One region of the Streptomyces sp. NPDC100445 genome, then DNA from elsewhere that is predicted to be linked to it. Evidence: predicted binding sites of a transcription regulator. Region 1 holds the regulator's gene; each other region holds the start of a gene.
The links. The regulator HrcA, encoded in region 1, represses chaperone genes, less so after heat shock. The targets are predictions, from matches to a motif close to TTNGCACTCNGNNNNNCNGAGTGCNAA.
Positions count from the first base shown of each region.

Region 2: a site for HrcA is predicted at 1,207-1,233, ahead of groES (co-chaperone GroES). Genes of this name have one in related genera too.
Region 3: a site for HrcA is predicted at 1,365-1,391, ahead of groL (chaperonin GroEL). Genes of this name have one in related genera too.

Region 1 is NZ_JBIVZV010000002.1:173,406-176,677, forward strand. It holds gene ACIQVT_RS06130 (MBL fold metallo-hydrolase) at 1-707, opposite strand, end outside; gene hrcA (heat-inducible transcriptional repressor HrcA) at 878-1,894, shown strand; gene dnaJ (molecular chaperone DnaJ) at 1,895-3,028, shown strand; gene ACIQVT_RS06145 (nitronate monooxygenase) at 3,174-3,272, shown strand, end outside.
Region 2 is NZ_JBIVZV010000013.1:87,483-90,754, forward strand. It holds gene groL (chaperonin GroEL) at 1-633, opposite strand, end outside; gene groES (co-chaperone GroES) at 754-1,062, opposite strand; gene ACIQVT_RS27715 (polysaccharide deacetylase family protein) at 1,453-2,262, opposite strand; gene ACIQVT_RS27720 (polysaccharide deacetylase family protein) at 2,259-3,185, opposite strand.
Region 3 is NZ_JBIVZV010000005.1:140,729-144,000, reverse strand. It holds gene groL (chaperonin GroEL) at 1-1,202, opposite strand, end outside; gene ACIQVT_RS14770 (cold-shock protein) at 1,499-1,702, opposite strand; gene ACIQVT_RS14765 (MoaD/ThiS family protein) at 2,143-2,418, opposite strand; gene thrC (threonine synthase) at 2,415-3,272, opposite strand, start outside.

The DNA of each region.
Region 1 (3,272 bases):
CGGGCGGCCAGGGCGTCGCGTTGGCGCCGTACGAAGGCGGCGTCCACGACGGCCCCGTGCCCCGGCACGTACCGGGCGTGCTCGCCGCCGAGCGCCAGCAGCCGGTCCAGCGCGGCCGGCCAGTGCGACGGGACCGCGTCCGGGCCCGCCTGCGGCTCCCCGGACTCCTCCACCAGGTCGCCGCAGAACACCACCTCGACCTCACCGGGAACGAGCACGGCGAGGTCGTGCCCGGTGTGGCCGGGGCCCACGTTCGCCAGCAGCACCTGCTGGCCGCCGCCGAGGTCGAGCGTCCACTCGCCGGACACCGGGTGGGCGGGCGGCACCAGCGCGTCGACCGCCTCGTCGGCGTCGGCGGACGGCAGGCCGTTGCGGAGCGCGTCCAGGCGCAGCTCCTCGCGGCCGTGGGACAGGACGGCGTCCACGCCCACGGCCGCGTAGGTCTCGGCGCCGGCGAACGCGGACGCCCCGAGGACGTGGTCGAAATGGGGATGGGTGAGCGCGAGATGGGTCACACGGCCGCCGGACAGCGCCTCGGCCCGGGACCGCAGCCGCGCCCCCTCGGAGAGGCTGGAACCCGCGTCCACCACCAGTGCCGTGCCCGCGCCCAGGACCAGGCCGGAGGTGCAGTCCCAGCCGGGCAGCCGGCACCGCCCCACCCCGGCGGCCAACCGTTCCCAGCCCAGGTCTTCCCAAGTCACCGTCATACCGGCGACGCTAGCGCTACGAGCCGGTAACGCGGGCCCGACCTTGCCCCGTGCGTACCCGACGGCCGTACACTGGGCCGGGAGTGGCTGGCACTCGCACGGCCGGAGTGCCAGGCGGCCGGCCCGGACGGACGAACGGACGAGGGACGACGTGCTGGAGGTGCGCGCGGATGCTGAGTGAACGCAGGCTTCAGGTGCTGCGCGCCATCGTCCAGGACTATGTCGGCACCGAGGAGCCGGTGGGCTCCAAGGCGCTCACCGAGCGACACAACCTGGGTGTCTCCCCGGCGACCGTCCGCAACGACATGGCGGCCCTGGAGGACGAGGGGTACATCGCCCAGCCGCACACCAGCGCGGGGCGCATCCCCACCGACAAGGGCTACCGCCTGTTCGTGGACAAGCTGGCCGGCGTGAAGCCGATGACCGGGCCGGAGCGGCGCGCCATCCAGAACTTCCTGGAGGGCGCCGTCGACCTCGACGACGTCGTGGCGCGCACGGTCCGGCTGCTGGCGCAGCTCACCCGGCAGGTCGCCGTCGTGCAGTACCCCTCGCTGACCCGGTCCACGGTCCGGCACGTGGAGCTGCTGTCGCTGGCTCCCGCCCGTGTGATGCTGGTGCTGATCACGGACACCGGCCGGGTCGAGCAGCGGATGGTCGACTGCCCGGCGCCGTTCGGCGAGGCGTCCCTGGCGGATCTGCGGGCGCGGCTGAACAGCCGGGTCGCGGGCCGCCGCTTCGCGGACGTGCCGAAACTGGTCGAGGACCTGCCGGACGCCTTCGACCACGAGGACCGGGGTACGGTCTCCACGGTGCTCTCCACCCTTCTGGAGACACTCGTCGAGGAGAACGAGGAGCGGCTGATGATCGGCGGTACCGCCAATCTCACCCGCTTCGGGCACGACTTCCCCCTCACGATCCGGCCCGTCCTGGAGGCCCTGGAGGAGCAGGTCGTGCTCCTCAAGCTCCTGGGCGAGGCGAAGGAACCCGGCGTTACCGTGCGCATCGGCCACGAGAACGCCCATGAAGGACTCAACTCCACCTCCGTGGTGTCGGTGGGCTACGGTTCGGGCGGCGAGGCAGTCGCCAAGCTCGGCGTGGTCGGACCGACCCGCATGGACTACCCGGGAACGATGGGAGCGGTACGCGCAGTGGCACGGTACGTCGGACAGATCCTGGCGGAGTCGTAAGTGGCCACGGACTACTACGCCGTTCTCGGCGTGCGCCGCGACGCGTCGCAGGATGAGATCAAGAAGGCGTTCCGTCGGCTCGCTCGCGAGCTGCACCCGGACGTCAACCCCGATCCGAAGACCCAGGAGCGGTTCAAGGAGATCAACGCCGCCTACGAGGTGCTGTCGGACCCGCAGAAGAAGCAGGTCTACGACCTCGGCGGCGACCCGCTCTCCCAGTCGGGCGGCGGCGCGGGCGGTTTCGGCGCCGGCGGCTTCGGCAACTTCTCCGACATCATGGACGCGTTCTTCGGTACGGCGTCGCAGCGCGGGCCCCGCTCGCGCACCCGGCGCGGCCAGGACGCCATGATCCGCATCGAGATCGAGCTGGACGAGGCGGCCTTCGGGACGACCAAGGACATCCAGGTCGACACCGCCGTCGTGTGCAACACGTGCAGCGGTGAGGGCGCGGCCCCGGGCACGTCCGCGCAGACGTGTGACATGTGCCGCGGCCGCGGCGAGGTGTCGCAGGTCACCCGGTCCTTCCTGGGTCAGGTCATGACCTCCCGGCCCTGCCCCCAGTGCCAGGGCTTCGGCACGGTGGTCCCCACCCCGTGCCCGGAGTGCGCCGGTGACGGCCGGGTCCGCTCGCGCCGCACGCTCACCGTGAAGATCCCGGCCGGTGTGGACAACGGCACGCGGATCCAGCTCGCCGGTGAGGGCGAGGTCGGTCCCGGCGGCGGTCCGGCCGGTGACCTGTACGTCGAGATCCACGAGCTGCCGCACGCGATGTTCCAGCGGCGCGGGGACGACCTGCACTGCACGGTCACCGTGCCGATGACGGCGGCGGCCCTGGGCACGAAGGTGCCGCTGGAGACGCTGGACGGCATGGAGGAGGTCGACATCCGGCCCGGCACCCAGTCCGGCCAGTCGATCCCGCTGCACGACCGGGGCGTGACCCACCTGCGCGGCGGCGGCCGGGGCGACCTGATCGTCCACGTCGAGGTGATGACCCCGACCAAGCTCGACCCCGAACAGGAACGCGTCCTGCGCGAGCTGGCGAAGCTGCGCGGCGAGGAGCGCCCGCAGGGCCAGTTCCAGCCCGGGCAGCAGGGGCTGTTCTCCCGGCTGAAGGACGCGTTCAACGGCCGTTGAGACGGACGGTCGGCGGGGGGCCGGAGCCGGTCCGGAAGGGGCCGGGAACCGCGGGGGCCGGCCCCCGGAAACGGCTCGTGCCGGGGGCGTATGCCGGTGCGAGCCCGGATTCGGACTTGCCCGGAGTACATGACACCATGCGCTCATGTCCTCCGCGCTGACCGATCTCTTTCCCCACCCGATCGTGCAGGCCCCCATGGCGGGCGGGGTCTCCGTCCCGCAGCTCGTCGCCTCCGTCTGCGAG
Region 2 (3,272 bases), on a different contig from region 1:
GGCCTCCATGCGCTCCTGGTCCGTCACGAAGTACGGCGACAGGTAGCCCTTGTCGAAGGCCATGCCCTCGGTGAAGTCCAGCTCCAGACCGAAGGTGTTGGACTCCTCGACGGTGATGACACCGTCCTTGCCGACCTTGTCCATCGCCTCGGCGATCAGCTCGCCGACCTGGCTGTCCTGGGCGGACAGCCCGGCGACGGCGGCGATGTCGGACTTCTCGTCGATCGGGCGCGCCGTGGCGAGCAGCTCCTCGGAGATCGCCTTGACGGCGGCGTCGATGCCCTTCTTCAGGGCGGCCGGGGAGGCGCCGGCGGCGACGTTCCTCAGGCCTTCGCGCACCAGGGCCTGGGCGAGCACGGTGGCGGTGGTGGTGCCGTCACCCGCGATGTCGTTGGTCTTGGTCGCCACCTCCTTCACCAGCTGGGCGCCGAGGTTCTCGAACGGGTCCTCGATCTCGACCTCGCGGGCGATCGTGACACCGTCGTTGGTGATGGTGGGGGCGCCGAACTTCTTGTCGATGACGACGTTGCGGCCGCGGGGGCCGATCGTCACCTTCACCGTGTCGGCAAGCTTGTTGACGCCGCGCTCAAGGGCGCGACGGGCGTCCTCGTCGAACTTCAGGATCTTCGCCATGACAGCGGGAGCCCTCTCCGAAATCAGTGGGTGAAAAGAGACTGCGCCCCGGGCGCCCGGCTTCTTGTCGATTCGCGGGGACCAGGGGCGCAGCTCAGAGCAGCGAAGTGCTTGAGGTGATTACTTCTCGATGATCGCGAGAACGTCGCGGGCCGAGAGGACGAGGTACTCGTCGCCGTTGTACTTCACCTCGGTGCCGCCGTACTTGCTGTAGAGGACGACGTCACCGACCTTGACGTCGAGCGGCAGGCGCTCGCCGTTCTCGAACCGGCCCGGGCCCACGGCGAGGACGGCGCCCTCCTGGGGCTTCTCCTTCGCGGTGTCCGGGATGACCAGGCCAGAGGCAGTGGTCTGCTCGGCGTCGAGCGGCTGGACCACGATGCGGTCCTCGAGCGGCTTGATGGCAACCTTGGAGCTGGTGGTCGTCACGATCCGACCTCCCCCTTCGGAGATCTCGGGGTTGACTGTCTGAGGTGGCGACCAGGTCGATCCGTCGTCGCGGGTGCCGGATCTGCCCGTCGCTTTGTTGGCACTCTCTACTGCCGAGTGCCAGGGCCGAGACTATGACCGCGATTAGCACTCGGTCAAGCGGAGTGCCAATGCGCGCGGCGCGTCGCTCCGATTCGGGGGTTCCGGGGCCTCCCGCGCGGGCAGCCGGGCCAGGGTCTTTCGTTCGGATCGGGCCGGATCAGGGAGCGGGGTCCGGTGCCGTGGACCGCAAGGCGGAGGAGGGCGTCATGGCGGAGCCACGGCAACCGACGACGACGCGGCGAGGCGCGGTGCCAGGGCGCGAGCCCGGCAGGATCCGAACGAGAGGCCCTAGAGGTAGTCCTCCAGGCGTCCGGCGGTCAGGCCGCCTTCCTGCGCCGTGCGCAGCACCCGCGCCGTGCGTTCGCGCAGGGGTGGGCCCGGCGACTCGTCCGGGCCCACCAGGACGATGTCGCCGGCGCGCAGTCGGCGCGGGCCGTGGGTGTAGACGAGGCCGGCCGGGGTGAGGGCGGCGCGCCACCGGACGACCGCGGTGATGCCGCAGTCCGCCGCCGCGCGCAGGGTGGTGGTGTCGTAGGAGCCGTACGGCGGCCGGAACAGGCGCGGGCGGACGCCGAGGCGGGCGTGGAGCCGGTGCTGCTGGCCACAGATCTCGGCGCGCTGGGCGGCGTACGGCGTGCCGGCCGACGCCCGGTGGTCGAGGGTGTGGTTCTCCACGCCCGCGCCGAGGGCGCGCAGGCGGGCGAAGTGGCCGTAACCGGGGCCGGCGACGCTGTCGGTGAGGAACATGCTGACCGGGAGCCGCAGTTCGCGGACCATGTCGACGAAGCGGGGGTCCTGTTCGGCGCCGTCGTCGTAGGTGAGGAAGACGACCCGGTCGCGGGTGGTGACGTGGTCGACCACCGGGGGCAGGCCGTGCGCCCCGGGGTGCGTGGAGACCGGCCGGACGGGGTGCAGCGGGGCGCGGGCGAGCGGTTCGGCCAGCCCCCAGCGGCGGTAGCCGCGGTCGGGGGCCGGGCCGTGCGGGCGCACGCCTTCGGCGGCCTTCTTGCCGAGCCGCTCGATGGGGTCGACGGACGGGGCGCAGCCCGCCAGGAGCAGGGCCGCGGCGAGTACCGCGGCCGGGCCCCGCCGCCTCACAGGTAGTCCTCCAGGCGGGCCACGGCGTAGCCCTCGCGCGTGACCTTGTCCAGGAAGCGGCGCATGTCGTCCACCATCGTGCCGTTCCACTCGTCCCGGCCCCGGAAGTGGGTGAGGACGATGTCACCGGGGTGCAGGCTGCGGTCCCACTCGCGGTACTCCCAGTGGTCCACGAAGACCTCTTCGTCCCAGATGGGCGCGTAGCGGATCCCGCAGGACTTGGCGGCGCGCAGGGTGTCGCCGTTGTAGTTGCCGTACGGCGGCCGGAAGACGGTGGGCGCCCTGCCGAACTCCCGCTTCATGATGTCCTGCATGCCGCAGATCTCGTGCTTCTGCTCGTCGTAGGAGAGCCCCGGCAGATAGGGATGGGTCAGGGTGTGGTTGTTGAGGGTCACGCCCAGGGCCTTCATCCGGCGGAAGTAGCCGTAGTCCTCCTTGACGAGGTAGTTGCTGAGGAAGGCCGAGTACGGGATCTTCAGCTCGCTCATCATGCGCAGGAACGCGGGGTCCTTCTCCGCGCCGTCGTCGATGGTGAGGAAGACGACCTTCTGCCGGGTGGGGACGGTGGTGAAGACCGGGGGGAGCCGGTCCTCCTCCTGCCCGTCGACCTCGAAACCGTCACGGGCGGTGATCTCGGGTTTCTTCGCGGGCGGGGCCGGGGTCGGGAGCGGGGTGCGGGCCAGGCCCCAGCGGCGGGCGGCGGCGGCCAGCCGGGCGTGTTCGGCGGTCCGGCGGGCCTGTGCGCCGGCCTGCCCGGCCCGGGGGTCCGACGTGTGGGCGGGACCGCCCTGTCCGGAGGCCGGTTCGGTGCGGTCGGCGCAGCCGGTGAGGAGGGCGGCGGTGGCCAGCGCGAGGGCCGCGCAGCGGACGGCGACCGGCACACCCGATGTCTGACTTTTGTCATTTTGTACTACTACTCGCATGGTGTCGGATCCTCCCAGGCACCCGCCGCCGCACCGGGCCGACACCGCCGCCGGACGCGCACCATCCACCGACTGGCCCACAATGAG
Region 3 (3,272 bases), on a different contig from region 1:
GCGTTGCGGACGGCGTCCTCGATGCGGTGCTTGCGCTCCTTGAGCTCCACCTCGGTGGCGGCACCGGCCTTGATGACCGCGACACCGCCGGCGAGCTTCGCCAGGCGCTCCTGGAGCTTCTCGCGGTCGTAGTCCGAGTCGCTGTTCTCGATCTCGGCACGGATCTGGTTGACCCGGCCGTTGACCTGCTCGGAGGAGCCCGAGCCGTCGACGATGGTGGTCTCGTCCTTGGTGATGACGACCTTGCGGGCGCGGCCCAGGAGGTCCAGGGTCGCGTTCTCCAGCTTGAGGCCGACCTCCTCGGAGATGACCTCGCCGCCCGTGAGGATGGCGATGTCGCCGAGCATGGCCTTGCGGCGGTCGCCGAAGCCCGGGGCCTTGACGGCGACGGACTTGAAGGTGCCGCGGATCTTGTTGACGACCAGGGTCGACAGGGCCTCGCCCTCGACGTCCTCGGCGATGATCAGCAGCGGCTTGCCCGACTGCATGACCTTCTCCAGGAGCGGGAGCAGGTCCTTGACCGAGGAGATCTTGGAGTTGGCGATGAGGATGTAGGGGTCCTCGAGCACCGACTCCATGCGCTCCATGTCGGTCGCGAAGTAGGCGGAGATGTAGCCCTTGTCGAAGCGCATGCCCTCGGTGAGCTCGAGCTCCAGACCGAAGGTGTTGCTCTCCTCGACGGTGATGACGCCTTCCTTGCCGACCTTGTCCATGGCCTCGGCGATGAGCTCGCCGATCTGGGTGTCGGCGGCGGAGATGGACGCGGTGGAGGCGATCTGCTCCTTGGTCTCGACGTCCTTCGCCTGCTCCAGCAGGGCGGCGGAGACGGCCTCGACGGCCTTCTCGATGCCGCGCTTCAGGGCCATGGGGTTGGCGCCGGCGGCGACGTTGCGCAGGCCTTCCTTGACCAGGGCCTGGGCGAGAACGGTCGCGGTCGTCGTACCGTCACCGGCGACGTCGTCCGTCTTCTTGGCGACTTCCTTGACCAGCTCGGCGCCGATCTTCTCGTACGGGTCCTCGAGCTCGATCTCCTTGGCGATGGATACACCATCGTTGGTGATCGTGGGGGCGCCCCACTTCTTCTCGAGGACGACGTTGCGGCCCTTGGGGCCGAGCGTCACCTTCACGGCGTCCGCGAGCTGGTTCATGCCGCGCTCGAGGCCGCGCCGCGCCTCCTCGTCGAACGCGATGATCTTGGCCATGTGAAGTGGTCCCTCCAGGACTGGGGGTGATTCCTTCGGACCGCGCCCGCGCCCGCGACGGACGGCTCGCCGGCCGCGTGGTTCCTTGCCCCACTTGGCCTGCGGGCCTCACCGACCCGGTCCTTCGTTGTCACTCTCACCTTCAGAGTGCTAACGCAATGATTAGCACTCGGCATGGTCGAGTGCAAGCGCCTCGGGGGGTACGAGCCCTCCGTCAGCCCCACGCGAACACGGCTCCGGGCACGGCGAAGGGCCCGCACCCTGTGCCGGTGCGGGCCCTTCGCCGTGAGAGACGTTCAGGCGCTGAGGCGAACCATGTCGGCCTGCGGGCCCTTCTGGCCCTGCGAGATCTCGAACTCCACCCGCTGGCCCTCTTCCAGGGTGCGGTAGCCGTCCATCTGAATGGCGCTGTAATGGACGAAGACGTCCGCACCACCGTCGACCGCGATGAAGCCGTACCCCTTCTCCGCGTTGAACCACTTGACGGTGCCCTGAGCCATGCCTAACTCCCCTATTACTGGCCCTTGCACAGATCCGCACTTCGCGGACCCGGGTCAGACCTCACCCCCATTCAGCCGGGGGCGTGCGCCGGAACGCGTCGACCGCGGCTGAATGTATCTGTCCAACTGCCGTCTGCAACAGGTCAATCGGACGAGAAATCTGGACGCGAGCGGTCCGGAATGTGGCGAGAATTCATCCGACTTCAGGGCAAGTCGGGCCCCACGAAGGGAACAAAAGCCGCGGAACACCCCAGCACTTTGGCTGTTTCTAGTCGGGCGCGCGGAACGGAATCCCGGAAGGCCGACCCGTGGACGGCGACCGTGTTCCCCAACTCTACCGCGCTCAATCACACAGAATTGCCCCCTCCGCTTCTCTTACGGAGAGGGCAATGTCATGAACGACGCGTAACCGGCGTTACCGAAGGTAATGATGCGGCGGTTCAGCCGCCGGCGACCGCCGGAATGATCGAGACGCCGGCACCGTCCGGCGTGGCGGTCTGGAGGCCCTGTTCGAAGCGGACGTCGTCGTCGTTCACGTACACGTTGACGAACCGCCGCAGCTTCCCCTGGTCGTCCAGGACCCGGGCGGCGATCCCCGCGTGGTTCTTCTCCAGGTCGGCGATGACCTCGGCGAGGGTCGTGCCCTCGGCGGCGACCTCGGCCGAGCCGCCGGTGTAGGTGCGCAGGATGGTGGGGATGCGAACGGTCACGCTCATGCGAGGCCAGCCTCTCGGAAGGAGTCCAGGGTCGGGCGGATGGTGGCGGTGAGGCCGGTCCCGGCCACCGCGTCCAGGGTCTTCAGGCCGTCGCCGGTGTTGAGGACGACGGTGGTCTTCGCCGGGTCCAGCACGCCGTTCTCGATCAGCTTGCGGGTGACGCCCACGGTGACGCCGCCGGCGGTCTCCGCGAAGATGCCCTCGGTCCGCGCCAGCAGCCGGATCGCGTCCACGATCTGCTCGTCGGTGACGTCCTCCACGGCACCGCCGGTGCGGCGCGCGATGTCCAGGACGTACGGGCCGTCGGCCGGGTTGCCGATGGCGAGCGACTTGGCGATGGTGTCCGGCTTCTGCGGGCGTACGACGTCGTGCCCGGCCTTGAAGGCGGCGGACACCGGCGAACAGCCCTCGGCCTGGGCGCCGAAGATGCGGTACGGCCGGTCCTCGACCAGTCCGAGCGCGATCAGCTCCCGGAGCCCCTTGTCGATCTTCGTGAGCTGGGAGCCGGAGGCGATCGGGACCACGATCTGGTCCGGCAGCCGCCAGCCGAGCTGCTCGCAGATCTCGTACGCGAGGGTCTTGGAGCCCTCCGCGTAGTACGGCCGCAGGTTGACGTTGACGAAGCCCCAGCCCTCGCCGGCCGAGTCGCCGATCAGCTCGGAGCAGAAGCGGTTCACGTCGTCGTAGTTGCCCTCGATGCCGACCAGCTCACCGCCGTAGACGGCGGCCATGACGACCTTGGCCTGTTCCAGGTCGTGCGGGATGAACACGCAGGAGCGCAGGCCGGCCCGGGCGGCGGCGGCGCCGACCGCGCCGGCCAGGTTGCCCGTGGAGGAGCAGGACAGGGTGGTGAA